2 regions of the Allorhizobium sp. GW101-3B10 genome follow, and region 1 is predicted to be linked to the other one. Evidence: predicted binding sites of a transcription regulator. Region 1 holds the regulator's gene; the other holds the start of a gene.
The links. Region 1 encodes PhoB, which activates phosphate uptake and scavenging genes when phosphate is short. Its sites were predicted from a motif close to TGTCATNNANCTGTCAT; they were not measured.
Positions count from the first base shown of each region.

Region 1 (7,522 bases):
GCAACCAGCAGGTCGACCGGACCGTCGCTCTTGGTCTGGACGGTGAACTTGCCCTCGAACTTGAGCGAGGTGCCGATCAGCACGGTGAGCACGATCGCCTCGGCCAGCAGCCGGGCGACCGGCTCGGGATAGTCGTGGCGGGCAAGAATGGTATTCAGCAAGGGACCAATCTGCACGGCGCGACCGCGCACGTCGAGACCTTCCACCTGGAAGGGCACGACCCGGTCATCACCGGCGAAACCGAATTCGCCGAGCTCGGCAGGCCTGTTCATCATCATTGTACTCCTGGCGCCTTGGCGCTCGAACATGGCGAGGCGCAGGGCCTCTTTCTCAATGGCACAAATGGGAACCGGGCGGAAAAAGATCAAGCGCGGCGAAAGCTGTCGTTCCGCCGCGTCATCTTCAGGCTGCTGCAGCCGCGATCAGATGGCGCCGAGGCACCAGGCGAGGATCGACTTCTGCGCATGCAGACGGTTTTCCGCCTCGTCGAACACGACCGACTGCGGGCCGTCGATTACCTCGTTGGTCACTTCCTCGCCGCGATGGGCCGGCAGGCAATGCATGAACAACGCGTTCGGTTGGGCCTGCTTCATCAGCGCGGCATTGACCTGGAACGGCTGGAAGACATTGTGGCCACGCGCCTTGTGCTCCTGGTTCATGGAGATCCAGGTATCGGTCACCACCACGTCGGCACCGTCCACGGCGCGGTCCGCGTCATGGCACAGCATGATCTCGCCGCCATTGTTGCGCGCCCAGTTGAGGATCTTGTCGTCCGGCTCGGAACCGAGCGGCACGGCCATGTTCATGCGGTAGCCGAACCGGGCCGAGCCCTCGACCAGCGAATGCAGAACATTGTTGCCGTCGCCGGTCCAGGCGATGGTCTTGCCCTTGATGGGGCCGCGATGCTCCTCGAAGGTCATCACGTCGGCCATGATCTGGCAGGGATGGGTGCTGTCGGTGAGCGCATTGATCACCGGCACGGTGGCATACTCGGCCATTTCCAGCAGACGCGAGTGGTCGGTGGTGCGGATCATGATCGCGTCGACATAGCGCGACAGGACCTTGGCCGTGTCGCCGATCGTTTCGGCGCGGCCGAGCTGCATTTCGGTGCCGGACAGGAACAGCGTCTCGCCGCCGAGCTGGCGCATGCCGACGTCGAAGGAGACGCGGGTGCGCGTCGACGGCTTTTCGAAGATCATCGCCAGCATCTTGCCGGAAAGCGGCTTTTCGGCGGTGCCGGCCTTGGTCGACTGCTTGCGCGTCTTGGCGTCCTCCAGGATCAGCCGGAGGTCGGGCGCCGTCATGGCGGAGAGATCGAGAAAATGCTTCGGAGATGCCATGTCTTTGCTTACCTGCCCTGGTTCGATGACGCCGCTGCGAGCTTGCCCTGCAGGTGCTCGGCCGCCTGTTCGATGCGCTTCAACCCTTCGCGGGCCTCTTCGACGGTGACGATGAGCGGCGGCAGGAGACGGATGACGTTGTCGCCGGCAGGAACACCCAGCACATGCTCCTCGCGCATCGCCATCAGCAGGTCGGTGTTGGGCACCTTGGCCTTGATGCCGAGCATAAGGCCTTCGCCGCGGATCTCCTCGATGATATCGGGATAACGGTCCTTCAGCGAAGCGAGACCCTGGCGGAAGATCAACGCCACTTCGCGGACGTGGTCGAGGAAACCGTCGGCCAGCACGACGTCGAGCACGGCATTGCCGACGGCCATGGCGAGCGGATTGCCGCCATAGGTCGAGCCATGAGTGCCGGCCTTCATGCCGGAGGCGGCCTCTTCTGTCGCGAGGCAAGCGCCGAGCGGAAAGCCGCCGCCGATGCCCTTGGCGACCGCCATGATGTCCGGGGTAATGCCGGCCCATTCGTGGGCGAACAGCTTGCCGGTCCGGCCGACGCCGCACTGGACCTCGTCCAGCACGAGCAGCAGTTCGTTCTCGTCGCAGATCTGGCGGAGCGCCCGGAGGAATTCGTTCGACGCGGTGCGCAGGCCGCCCTCGCCCTGTACCGGCTCGATCAGGATCGCGGCCGTCTGATCGGTGATGGCCGCCTTGACGGCATCGAGATCGCCGAAGGGCACCTGGTCGAAGCCGGGCGCCTTCGGGCCGAAGCCCTCGAGATATTTCTCCTGGCCGCCGGCGGCGATGGTCGCGATGGTGCGGCCGTGGAAGGCGCCCTCGAAGGTGATGATGTGGAAGCGCTCGGGATGGCCCTTGACGAACTGATAGCGGCGCGCCGTCTTGATCGCGCATTCCAGCGCCTCGGCGCCAGAATTGGTGAAGAAGACGCGATCGGCGAAGGTCGCTTCGGTCAGCCGGCGGCCGAGCGTCTCCTGGCCGGGGACGTCATAGAGGTTCGAGAGATGCCAGACCTTGCCGGCCTGCGTCGTCAGCGCCTCGATCAGGTGCGGATGGGCATGGCCGAGCGAATTGACCGCGACACCGGCCGCAAAGTCGAGATAGCGTTCGCCACCCTCGGTCACCAGCCACACACCCTCGCCTCGCTCGAACCGCAAGGGCGCGCGCATATAGGTCTGATAGAGGGGAGAGGCTTCTGCCATGATGAAAACACTCCTTCGGGAGGGCTTGACGGGACGACGGACGCTTTTGATCTCCCGGCGAACGGTGCCTTGAAAAATCAAAAATGCCGCCTTGCGGCGGCGGGGGCACTATCGACATTTCGACCTTGCCTGTCAACGAAACAGCGCGGCGCGCCTGAATTTTCGACCATGCCGGGAGCAAGACCGCGTCGTTTGACCACGCGAGCGGCCGCGACGCGCCAGGGTAGCAAGTTGGGGAAAACTCCAGAATCGATTCGCGATGATTCGACCGACTCTTGTCACGGAGTCAGCCCGGCACTAGGTTAATAGTCAATAAAGAAACTGCATGCGGCGGAACCAGTCACCGACAGTATCGAGGCGAGTTTGTTTCGGATCCTTCCGAAGCAACGGTGAGCGATTCTGCCATCACAAATCGCGAGCGGCGGAGAGATAACGGCATGAATTGGACAGATGAGCGCGTGGAAAAACTCAAGCGACTTTGGTCGGAAGGCTTGAGCGCGAGCCAGATCGCAGCACAACTGGGCGGTGTGAGCCGCAATGCCGTCATCGGCAAGGTTCACCGACTGAACCTTCCGGGCCGCGCCAAGGCCGGCGGCAGCTCGGCTGCGACGCGGGCAGCCAAGCGCCCGGCGGCTGCACCGCGCGCCACGACCTTCGCGTCGCGCGTCACGACCCGCACCGTCGCCCGCGCCTCGGGCACCAACATGCTCAAGGAAGAGATCGAAATCGACGGCATCGAGGAGATCGCAGTCGCCCCGAGCCGTGGCGTCGTCCTGCCGATTTCGCGCAAGCTGGCGCTGACCGAACTCACCGAACGCACCTGCAAGTGGCCGATCGGCGACCCGATGAAGGACGACTTCCACTTCTGCGGCTGCGAATCCGCGGATACTTCGCCCTATTGCGGCTATCACGCCAAGCTGGCCTATCAGCCGGTCGGCGAGCGCCGCAAGGCAGCGAACGCGGCAGCCCGCTAAGGCGGATCGGACAGAAGTGCCGGGCGGCCTGCCGCCCGGACTTGGCCCTGTCGCGAGACACGACCCATTGGCCGGCCATCTGATGCCGGCGGATACGAAAAACGGGCCACGCGGGCCCGTTTTCTGTTTGTCCGTTGGGATCGACTGCGCCCTTCAGGCTTCCATCGAATAGCCCGCGCCGCGGACCGTGCGGATGACGTCCTGCAGGTTGGAGAAGTTGAGCGCCTTGCGCAGCCGTCCAACATGCACGTCGACCGTGCGCTCGTCGACATAGATGTCGTGGCCCCAGACTCCGTCCAGCAGCTGCGAACGTGAGTAGACACGGCCAGGCGAAGCCATGAGGAACTCCAGCAGGCGGAATTCGGTCGGGCCGAGGCGCACTTCGCGGCTCTTGCGGTGAACGCGATGGGTTTCCCTGTCCAGCTCGATATCGCCGCAGCGCAGGACGCTGGAGAGCACTTCCGGGCGGGCACGGCGCAGCATGGCCTTGACGCGGGCCATCAGCTCCGGCGTCGAGAACGGCTTGACGACATAGTCGTCGGCGCCGGTGGCGAGCCCGCGGACCCGCTCGCTCTCCTCGCCGCGCGCCGTCAGCATGATGATCGGCAGGCGCTCGGTTTCGGGGCGCATGCGCAGACGGCGGCAAAGCTCGATGCCGGACACGCCGGGCAGCATCCAGTCGAGGATCAGCAGGTCGGGAACGCGTTCCTGCAGGCGAAGCTCCGCCTCGTCCCCGCGCAGGATCGTTTCAACCTCGTAGCCTTCAGCCTCCAGATTGTAGCGGAGCAGGACGCTGAGGGCTTCCTCGTCCTCGACGACGGCGATTTTGGGAAGCATGTCGGTCGATAACCTCTCGATGCAGCCGGATTATTCGGTGATGGCACCGAAGGAGGAGGTCAGGTCGTCCTTCGGACGCTCTCCTTCGGGCTGGTCGCCCGTGGCCATGTAGTAGATGGTCTCGGCGATGTTGGTGGCATGGTCGCCGATGCGCTCGATGTTCTTGGCGCAGAACAGCAGATGGGTGCAACTGGTGATGTTGCGCGGATCTTCCATCATGTAGGTCAACAGCTCGCGGAACAGCGAGGTGTACATGGCGTCGATTTCCTCGTCGCGGTCGCGGATCGACTTGGCCTTTTCGGCGGAGCGCGTCGTGTAGACGTCGAGCACTTCCTTGAGCTGGATCAGGGCCAGTTCGCTGAGGTGTTCGAGGCCACGGGCCAGCTTGCGCGGCACGCCGGTCGCCTGGATGGCCATGACGCGCTTGGCATTGCTCTTGCCGAGGTCGCCGACGCGTTCCAGGTCGTTGGCGATGCGCAGCGCGCCGATGATCTCGCGAAGGTCGGCGGCGACCGGTTGGCGGCGGGCGATGGTGATGATCGCCTTGTCGCCGATCTCGCGCTCGGCCGCATCCATGATCACGTCATCGGAAATGACCTTCTGCGCCAGCGCCGCGTCGGAGTTGACCAGCGCCCGCACACTGTCGGCGACCATCTGTTCGGCAAGGCCGCCCATCTCGGTGATGCGGCGCATCAGGTATTTCAGTTCTTCGTCATAGGCGGTGTAGATATGCGATGCCGACATGTTCGTTGTCCTTGAATTTGGTGTCCGCTCGGATGGAAGCGCCGGCTCAGCCGAAGCGGCCCATGATATAGTCCTGGGTGCGCTGATCGTCCGGATTGGTGAACATCTTGTCCGTGTCGTTTTCCTCGACCAGCAGGCCGAGGTGGAACATCGCGGTGCGCTGCGACACGCGGGCGGCCTGCTGCATCGAGTGGGTGACGATGACGATGGTGAAATTGGCGCGCAACTCGTGGATCAGTTCCTCGACCTTGGCGGTGGCGATCGGGTCGAGCGCCGAGCAGGGTTCGTCCATCAGGATGACTTCAGGGCTCACGGCGACGGCACGGGCGATGCAAAGGCGCTGCTGCTGGCCGCCGGAGAGACCGGTGCCGGACTCCTGCAGCCGATCCTTCACTTCGTTCCACAGGCCGGCCTTGAGCAGGCTGCTTTCGACGACCTGGTCGAGATCGGCCTTGGAGCGGGCGAGGCCATGGATGCGCGGGCCGTAGGCGATGTTCTCGTAGATCGATTTCGGGAACGGGTTCGGCTTCTGGAAGACCATGCCGACGCGGGCGCGCAGTTCGACGACGTCGATGGACGGGTCGTAAATGTCCCCGCCATCCAGTGTGATCTTGCCGGTGACCCGGCAGCCGTCGATCGTGTCGTTCATCCGGTTCAGGCACCGCAGGAAGGTAGACTTGCCACAGCCGGACGGACCGATGAGCGCCGTCACGGTGTTCTTGCGAACGTTCAGATTGACGTCAAAAAGCGCACGCTTCTCGCCATAGTACACCGACACGTCTTGGCCGATCATCTTGTAGTCAACTTCGGTCATCTTCTGTTCCAGTGCCTTCTCAACCGCTGCGTCGGACAATATGTTCATCTCTCTTGGCTCCCGTTACCAGCGCCGCTCGAAGCGTTGACGCAAATAGATCGCTATCCCGTTCATCACGATCAGGAACCCAAGAAGAACCAGAATGGCCGCCGAGGTGCGCGCCACGAAGCCGCGCTCGGGGCTGTCCGCCCAGATGTAGATCTGGGTCGGAAGGGCAGTCGCAGCATCCATGACGCCGCCTGGTTCCGAGGTGATGAAAGCATTCATGCCGATCAGAAGCAACGGAGCGGTTTCGCCGAGCGCGCGCGCCAGGGAAATGATCGTACCTGTCATGATGGCCGGCATGGCAAGCGGCAGAATGTGGTGGAAGATCGCCTCGTGCTTCGACGCACCAATGCCGAGCGCGGCTTCGCGGATGGACGAGGGCACAGATTTCAGCGAGTTGCGGGTCGTGATGATGAGCGTGGGGAGCGTCATCAGCGACAGGACGAGGCCGCCGACCAGCGGCGCCGAACGCGGCAGACCGAACCATCCGAGGAAGACCGCCAGGCCGAGCAGACCGAAAATGATCGAGGGAACGGCGGCGAGGTTGTTGATGTTCACCTCAATCAGGTCGGTGAAGCGGTTCTTCGGCGCAAATTCCTCAAGATAGATCGCGGCTGCGATGCCGGCCGGCAAGGAAATGACAAGGCAGACGACGAGAGTCCAGAACGAACCCGCAATCGCGCCGGCAAGACCCGCAAGTTCGGGATAACGGCTGTCGGGACTGAAGAAGAGAGCCCAGTTGAACGGCTGCGTGATCGAGCCTTTTTCGACCATCGCATCGAAATAGGCGATCTGTCGATCCGACATGCGGCGTTGACTTTCGGGCGTTTCGCGGCTGATTTCGCCCTTGGCGAACTGGTCGGCCGGATCGGACATCGGGACCGTGAACTCCTGCCTGCCCAAGAGCTTGCTTGGGTCGGCAATGACCTCGTCACGGACGATGTAGGCCGCCTGGTCGGTGAAGAGACCGAAAAATTCTCGCTGCTCGCTCCGCGGGATGTCGCCGACTTCCTGCAACAGAGCCTTTCGGACGATGCCGCGCCAGTCGGCGTCCATGATCTTGGACTGATCGACGCCGGAGGCCGACAGGTCCAGTTCGATGACCACCTCTGTCTGGATGAAGGCCTTGTGGCCGGTATAGGTGAGCGAGATCAGCAAGAAGGCGAGGAAGCCCAGGGCCACGGCAATCGCCGCGAGGCCGTAGATCTTCAGCCGCGCTTCGGCGGCATAGCGCGCCTTGCGTCGCGCCGCCATCTCCTTGGACTGCCAATTCACCGAGCGGGCGGTCTGCTCTGCGGTCGGGTTCATCAGTATTTCTCCCGGTACTTGCGCACGGTGCCCAGCGCGATGATGTTCAGGATCAGGGTGACAATGAAGAGGATCAGGCCGAGCGCAAAGGCGGCCAGCGTCTTCGGATTGTCGAACTCGGCATCACCCGTCAGCAGAGTTACGATCTGAACGGTCACGGTCGTCACGGAGTCGAACGGGTTGAGCGTCATGTTGGCGATCAGACCGGCCGCCATGACGACGATCATGGTCTCGCCGATG
Region 1 covers NZ_JBWKZR010000001.1:3,375,456-3,382,977, forward strand. The annotation lists gene AC07Y0_RS16765 (Hsp33 family molecular chaperone) at 1-275, opposite strand, end outside; gene argF (ornithine carbamoyltransferase) at 423-1,340, opposite strand; gene AC07Y0_RS16775 (aspartate aminotransferase family protein) at 1,349-2,560, opposite strand; gene AC07Y0_RS16780 (GcrA family cell cycle regulator) at 2,998-3,534, shown strand; gene phoB (phosphate regulon transcriptional regulator PhoB) at 3,688-4,371, opposite strand; gene phoU (phosphate signaling complex protein PhoU) at 4,402-5,115, opposite strand; gene pstB (phosphate ABC transporter ATP-binding protein PstB) at 5,162-5,977, opposite strand; gene pstA (phosphate ABC transporter permease PstA) at 5,993-7,282, opposite strand; gene pstC (phosphate ABC transporter permease subunit PstC) at 7,282-7,522, opposite strand, start outside.

Region 2 (7,522 bases), 2.0 Mb from region 1:
GACGACCGGTCCGCGGCTCCTGCCGGGCCGTTGGCCGGCCTCAGATCTGGGTCAGCGTCCAGGCGACGATTTCCGCGCTCACGCGGCCGAAGGCCTGGTCCATGGCGCGGATATAAGCCTCGTTGGACGTGCCCGACGCCGGCTCGCTGGCGCTGAACACTTTCTGCGCCTTGACCGCGCCGTTGCGGTCGTTGAGCAGCTTGACGGAGATCTCGACCACCCCCCTGTCGCCGCCGACCGTATCGATCTCGAAGGCACGGACGTCGGTGATCAGCTGGTAGTCGATGGCAAGGCCCTGGCCGGGCTTGCCGACGCCGTCCAGCTTGCCGGTGTTCTCGAAGGTCTCGACCAGCTTGGCTTGGACCATCCGGGTCAGCTTGTCGCTCCACTGGGAGTTCGACAGATAGCGGATCTCGGACGGCGAGACGCGCACCAGCACCTGCTCGCTGTCCAGCGCCTTCAAGGCCGAAGGATCGGCGACCAGCAGCTGGCGGCTGCGCGCCGGTCCGCTGCTCTTGACGTCGGGGGCCGCCGTGATGTCGAAGGTATCGTTCGATGCCTTCGACCCGCAGGACGACAGCCCTGCGACCAGCAGCGGCACGAGGATCGCAGCCCTCATTGCCGTCGTGCAACGCGCCATGATAGCGGTTCCGCCCATGTGACCCCTGTCCCTTCCCGTCCCGTTCGTCATCGTCTCGTTCGCCCGTCAAACTGCTTGACGTTGTCGCCGCCGAACAGCAGCCGCTGCGGATTATTGTCGAAATTGGTGATCGCGTCGTTCAGACCGCGCACGGTCTGGCGCGTATCGGTGACCAGCGACTGAATGTCCCTGAGCCCGGTATTGGAGAAGCGCGTCAGATTGTCGGCGATCGGGCCGATCCTGGCGTTCAGGTTGTCGGCGGCACCGCGGATCGACACCAGCGTCTTGCGCGCCTCGGCGCTCAGCGAATCCGCCTCGCCCGAGCCCAGGAAGGCATCGACCTTCTTCAGGATGCCGTCGATCTGGTCCGAGGCATTGTTCAGCTTGTTGGAAAGCTGGGTGAAGTCGGTGATCGCCTGATCGATGTCCTGGGTGCGATCGGTGATGCTCTGGCTGAGATCCTTGAAGCCGCTGATCGCTTCGCGCGCATCGGCGGATGCGACCGAGACGTCGTCCATCACCTGGGTGATCTTCTGTGAATCGACCGCGGCGATCACCGCGTCGACCCTGCCCAGCGTCTTGTCGGCATTCTCGCCAAACTTCTGGAAGGTCGCTGCCGTGTCGCGGAAGGTCTCGATGGCCGGACCGATGCTGTCCGAGGCATCGGCGAAATTGCCGGTGAACGCCTCTGTATTGGTGAGGATCTGGTCAATCTTGTCCGAATTGAGCGCCTTGAACAGGCTCTCGGCCGCGCCGAGCGTCGAGTCGAGTCGGCCCGACAGGCCGGAGACCGATTCCGACAGCGCGCTGACGCTTGCCAGGAACTTGTCGATGCCGTCGGCATTGTCGGCCAGCGACTTGGAGAAGGTCTCGGCGTTCTTGACGGTATTGGTCAGCGGATCTCGGGCATCGGTGATGAAGCCCTGCAGCTGGCCGATCGCATCATCGGCGCGCTTCAGGATCTTGTCGGCCGTCGCCAGGAGGTTGGTGACGCTCGACTGATCGGCGAGCAATACCGCCGGCTCACCGGTGGCGATCGCCTTCTCGAGAATATTGGCGTCCCCCGCATTGCCGCCGGAGAGTTCGATATAGGCCGCCCCGGTCAGGCCCTGGATCTCGAGCACCGCCTTGGTCGAGGCGGTGACGGGCGCGTCGGCCCTGACCTCGGTGAAGGCCACCGAGAATTGCGGATCCTCCTTGTCGATGTAGAGACTGCGCACGGAGCCGACGGCGATGCCGTTGAAGCGCACCGGAGAGCCGATGCTCAAGCCGTTGGCCGAACCCGGAATGCGGATCGCCAGCGGGGCGAGCGTCCCGCCGCGGCCGTATTCCGCCATCCAGTAGACGAAGCCGAAGGCGGCCGCGATGACCAGCATCGTGAAAAAACCGACGATCGCATAATTGGCTTTGGTTTCCATCAGTCAGTCACTCTACCGGATGCCACCGGGTTGCCCCGGCGAGGAATGGAACGGGCCCGCTTGCCCCTGAAATAGGATTTGACCCAAGGATCTTCGCTGGCGAGCATATCGTCCAAGGTGCCTTCGACCAAGACTCGCTTTTGCCCCAGAACGGCGATGCGGTCGCAGACGGAAAACAGACTGTCGAGGTCGTGGGTGACCATATAGACGGTCAAGCCGAGCGTGTCGCGCAGCCTCGCGATCAGTTCGTCGAATTCCGCGGCGCCGATCGGGTCGAGGCCGGAGGTCGGCTCGTCGAGGAAAACGAGATCCGGGTCGAGCGCCAGCGCGCGCGCCAGCGCCGCACGCTTGATCATGCCCCCGGACAGTTCCGACGGATACTTGTCCGCAGCATCCGGGTCGAGACCGACGAGATCCAGCTTGAGGTAGGCCAGCTCATCCATCAGCCACATCGGCAGGTCGAGATATTCACGCATCGGCAGCTGGATGTTCTCCTTGACGGTCAGCGCCGAGAACAGCGCACCGTGCTGGAACAAGACGCCCAGCCGCGTGTCGAGTTCCATCCGCGTGCGCTCGTCCACCGTATTATAGTCGGAACCCAGGATTTCGATCGTGCCGGACCGACGCGGCAACAGCCGCAGGACCGTGCGCATCAGCACCGACTTGCCCGCACCCGATGCGCCGACGAAGCCGAGAATTTCGCCGCGATAGATGTTGAGGTCGAGATTGTCGAGAACGACCTTGCTGCCGAAGGCGACCGTCAGATCCCTGACCGACAGCACCTTCTCGCGCTCGCCCTTCTCTACCGCCCCGGTTTCCGTGTTCACGCCCGCCACCTCAGAAATCGATTGCCGAGTAGAAAATTGCAAACAGCGCATCCACCAGGATGACGACGAAGATGGCCTTCACCACCGCCGCCGTGACGTGTCGCCCGAGAGACTCGGCGCTGCCGCCGACCTTCATGCCCTCGACCGCGGACACGATACCGATGATCAGCGCCATGAAGGGTGCCTTGATCATCCCGGACGCCACGGTCGAATAGTCGATCGCATCATGCAGGCGCGTGGTGAACACGTCGAAGGTGATGCCGGAATAGGTCCAGGCGACCACGGAGGCTCCGTAAAGCGCGGAGAAGTTGGCGACGATCGTCAGGAGCGGCAGCACGACGGTCAGGGCGACCAGTCGGGGAAAAACCAGGACGCCGATCGGGTTGAGGCCGATCACCTTCAGCGCGTCGATCTCCTCGCGCATCTTCATCGAGCCTATTTCGGCGGTGATCGCGCTGCCGGAACGGCCGGCGATCATGATCGCCGTCAGCAGAACGCCGATCTCGCGCAATTGCAGGATGCCGACGAGGTCGACGACGAAGATCTCGGCGCCGAAATACCGTAGCTGAAACGCGCCCTGCTGGGCGATGATCGCCCCGATCAGGAAGGACATCAGCATGATGATCGGCACGGCTCGGACGCCCATATGGTCCATCTGGGTGACCACGGAGGCAGGTGAGACGCCGCTGCCGCGCCCGAGCTTGGTCTGCGCGCCGTGCACGGCCGAGCCGAGCACGAACATCATCGCCACCACATCGAACCACAGATCAACGATCACCTTGCCGACCGGCGCGAACAGCCGCTGGAACAGCGGCCCCTTGGCCGCAGGCGGGGTGGGATGCTTGACGTCTTCCGGCAGGACCCGCAGCAGTTCGCGCATCGCCGGACTGCCGCCGGTCAGCTTGATATCGCCGCCCGCCTTCTCGCGAGCGGCGACGAAGCGGCGTACCAGCCAGGCGCCCGCCATGTCCATCTCCGAGACCGCGTTCAGATCGACCTCGATGGGCCGGCTGCCGTCCACGGGAACCAGCCGGCCATTGTTCTGCAGCAATGTGCCGAGGCTGTTGTTGCGCCAGGCGCCGGACAGCCGGATGCGATGCCCTTCGCCCGGCAATTCGTCGATATCAATCGCGGCGCTCTCTGGGTGTACGGACTTCAAGGTTCTGACAACTTCCACGCATTGCGCCACGCGGGCTCGGCCAAATCATCTTGCCGGCGCAAATCACTCAAGCGCGCAGTATAACGACACGCACCGGCAATGAAATCCTTAAGGAAGCGTTTATCGCGGCGCGTCACCATGAAGACACACGCCCACGGTCAGTTCCGGCCAACGTGTGAACCGACGCTCCGGTTCAGGCCGCCTGGACGTCTTTCGCATTCGCCACTTCGGCGGCGATCGCAACCGCCACAGCCCGGGGCGGCGCTAGGGCGGCGACCTTCTTGGCGGCGGCGCCGATCAGATGGCCCCAGGAAATCAGCTCGAAGCGTCCGTCGTGATGCTCGACGATGGCCGTGCAGCTCTCCACCCAGTCGCCGGTGTTGATGTAGTGGATGCCGTCGATGTCTTCCATCACAGCATGGTGGATATGGCCACAGATCACGCCATCCACGTCGTTGCGTCTGGCTTCCTCGGCAACGACGCGCTGGAACTCGCCGATGAAGTTGACGGCCTGCTTCACCTGCAACTTGGCCCAGGCGGAGAAGGACCAGTAGGGCATGCCGAGGCGGCGACGCACCGCAGCCAGCAGGATGTTGATGTTGATCGCCATGTCGTAGGCCCAGTCGCCGAGATAGGCGACGAGGCGGGCATTGCGCACCACGACGTCGAATTCGTCACCGTGCAGTACGAGGTAGCGCTTGCCGTCGGCAGTCTCGTGGATCATCCGTTCGGCCACTTCGATGCCGCCGAAATGGGTGCCGGGAAAGCCGCGCAGGAATTCGTCGTGATTGCCGGGAATGTAGACGATGCGGGTGCCTTTGCGTGCCTTGCGCAGCAGCTTCTGCACGACGTCGTTGCAGTCCTGCGGCCAGTACCAGCTGCGCTTCAGCCGCCAGCCGTCGACGATGTCGCCGACGAGAAAGATCGTCTCGGCCTCGTGGGTGCGCAGGAAGTCGAGCAGGAAGTCCGCCTTGGCCGCCTTCGAGCCGAGATGCACGTCGGAAATGAACAGGGTTCTGAAGTGACGGATTTCCGAATCTGTATTCACGGTCATGGGCCTCTCGCTTGACGAGCCTTCGCCCCCTCCAAAACCAGACTCGTGTTTCAGGATGATGACAGGCCCGCTTGACGGGGTGCCGCAATCGGCAAGGCCCCTATTGCTGGACGAGTTCAGGCAGTTCGCAACGGGAGATCTCGCCGGCCTCCACGCGGTCGACGCCCAGCGAGACGAGGATGAGTTCGGCCACTTCGCTGCCGGCCTCGCGCCAGCTCTTGTAGCCTTCCAGCACCAGCATCATGCCCGACAGGGTCGCACCGCCGATGATCGCGACCATCGATGTCACCTGCTCCTGGCGGATGGCATAGCGGCCGGTGCCGATCGCCGTGACGATCTCCTCGGTCGAGGATGCGGTCAGCAATCCCCGCAACGATTTGTTGCTGAAGCCAAAATGCACGATGAAACGGCCCCATTGCGGCTCCTCGTGCGCCCGGCGCAGGAACAGCCGGATCCCGCAGGACAGGCGGCGCGCAGGATCGGCAATCTCGACGATACTCACCCGGACGCGTTCCTGCATCTCGCAGGCGAGATCGCCCGCAACCTCCTCGAACAGGCGGTCGGGATTGGGGACGGCATTGTAGATCGTGCCGCGCGCGACGCCCGCCTCCTCGGCAAGATCGCTTACATTGACCCGGCTCGCGCCCAATCGCGCGAAGAGACGCATCGCCGCCTCATGGATGCGACACTGAACACCAGACTTCACGGCCGACTCCCTTCAGAACGCCCTAGTCGTACCGCATCGGACGGCCACAAGCCAAGACCCCTGCGCAATTTCTCAAACAATGATGTTGACAACTGAACACATGTGTTCAATATGAGGCACGCAAGTTCAACTACCCAAACGACAGGCCAACGAGAGCCGCCGCGCGGGACATCCACCAGGAGAACGGATCGTGGAAAAGTTACTCGTCGCCCTGCTTATCACCGCAGCGCTTGCCGGCTGCTCGCAGACCACCCGCCCGACGGACGAAAAGCAGACCGCCTGCGCCTATGCCGGCCTGTCCGGCAATGATTGTGCCAAGTCCAAGTACGGCTACCGTCCCACGACTCAGCCTTCGCTCGTATCGCCTTCCACCTGAGACCAGCCCCCGTCTTTGCTGGATCGAAGGCAAGCCCGGCGCTCCCCCGCCGGGCTTTTTCGTGCGCGCGGGAAAAGCCTTCGCCGACAAAATCGGTGAGGAGGGCGGCGGGGTACTCCCAGTCCCGTTCATTTGGTGTATGCAGGAACGCAATCCAAAGAAAAGCGGACACGGGAAAGCATGGATACCAAGGACAAGAACAAGTCGCAGCCGACAACCGCCACGGCCGACCTCGATGAGCAGGCACTTTTCTACCATCGCTATCCGCGACCGGGAAAACTGGAAATCCAGGCCACCAAGCCGCTCGGCAACCAGCGCGACCTCGCGCTCGCCTATTCGCCCGGTGTGGCGGCCCCCTGTCTTGCCATTCGCGACGAACCGGAACTGGCCGCGGAATATACCGCCCGCGCCAACCTGGTCGCCGTCATCTCCAACGGCACGGCCGTGCTCGGGCTCGGCAATATCGGGCCGCTCGCCTCGAAGCCGGTCATGGAAGGCAAGGCCGTCCTGTTCAAGAAGTTCGCCGGCATCGACGTCTTCGACATCGAAATCGACGCGCTGACCGTCGATTCCATGGTTTCGACCGTTTCGGCGCTCGAACCGACCTTCGGCGGCATCAACCTCGAGGACATCAAGGCGCCGGAATGCTTCGAGGTCGAGCAGCAGCTGCGCGACAAGATGAATATCCCGGTTTTCCATGACGACCAGCACGGAACGGCGATCATCGTCGCCGCCGCGATCCTCAACGGCCTGGAACTGGCCGGCAAGAAGATCGGGGACGTCAAGATCGTCGCCTCCGGCGCCGGCGCCGCGGCGCTCGCCTGCCTCAACCTTCTCGTCATCCTCGGCGCAAAGCGCGAAAACATCTGGGTGCACGACATCGAGGGCCTGGTCTATCTCGGCCGCGAAGTGCTGATGGACCAGTGGAAATCCGTCTATGCCCAGGACAGCGCCAATCGCACGCTCGCCGAATCGATCGACGGCGCCGACGTCTTCCTCGGCCTGTCGGCCGCAGGCGTGCTGAAGCCGGAACTGCTGGTGAAGATGGCGGAAAAGCCGCTGATCATGGCGCTCGCCAACCCGACGCCGGAAATCATGCCGGATCTTGCCCGCGCGGCGCGCCCCGACGCGATGATCTGCACCGGCCGCTCCGACTTCCCCAACCAGGTCAACAACGTCCTGTGCTTTCCCTACATCTTCCGCGGCGCGCTCGACTGCGGCGCGACGACGATCAACGAGGAAATGAAGATGGCCGCGGTGCGCGCCATCGCAGCCCTTGCCCGCGAGGAAGTCTCCGAGGTCGCCGCCCGCGCCTATTCCGGCGAATCCCCGACCTTCGGTC
Region 2 covers NZ_JBWKZR010000001.1:1,362,286-1,369,807, reverse strand. The annotation lists gene AC07Y0_RS06530 (ABC-type transport auxiliary lipoprotein family protein) at 41-640, opposite strand; gene AC07Y0_RS06525 (MlaD family protein) at 688-2,058, opposite strand; gene AC07Y0_RS06520 (ABC transporter ATP-binding protein) at 2,058-2,885, opposite strand; gene AC07Y0_RS06515 (ABC transporter permease) at 2,896-4,044, opposite strand; gene AC07Y0_RS06510 (UDP-2,3-diacylglucosamine diphosphatase) at 4,238-5,098, opposite strand; gene AC07Y0_RS06505 (TetR/AcrR family transcriptional regulator) at 5,199-5,804, opposite strand; gene AC07Y0_RS06500 (lipoprotein) at 5,995-6,180, shown strand; gene AC07Y0_RS06495 (NADP-dependent malic enzyme) at 6,361-7,522, shown strand, end outside.
Region 2: a site for PhoB is predicted at 5,146-5,162, ahead of AC07Y0_RS06510 (UDP-2,3-diacylglucosamine diphosphatase). Genes of this name have one in related genera too.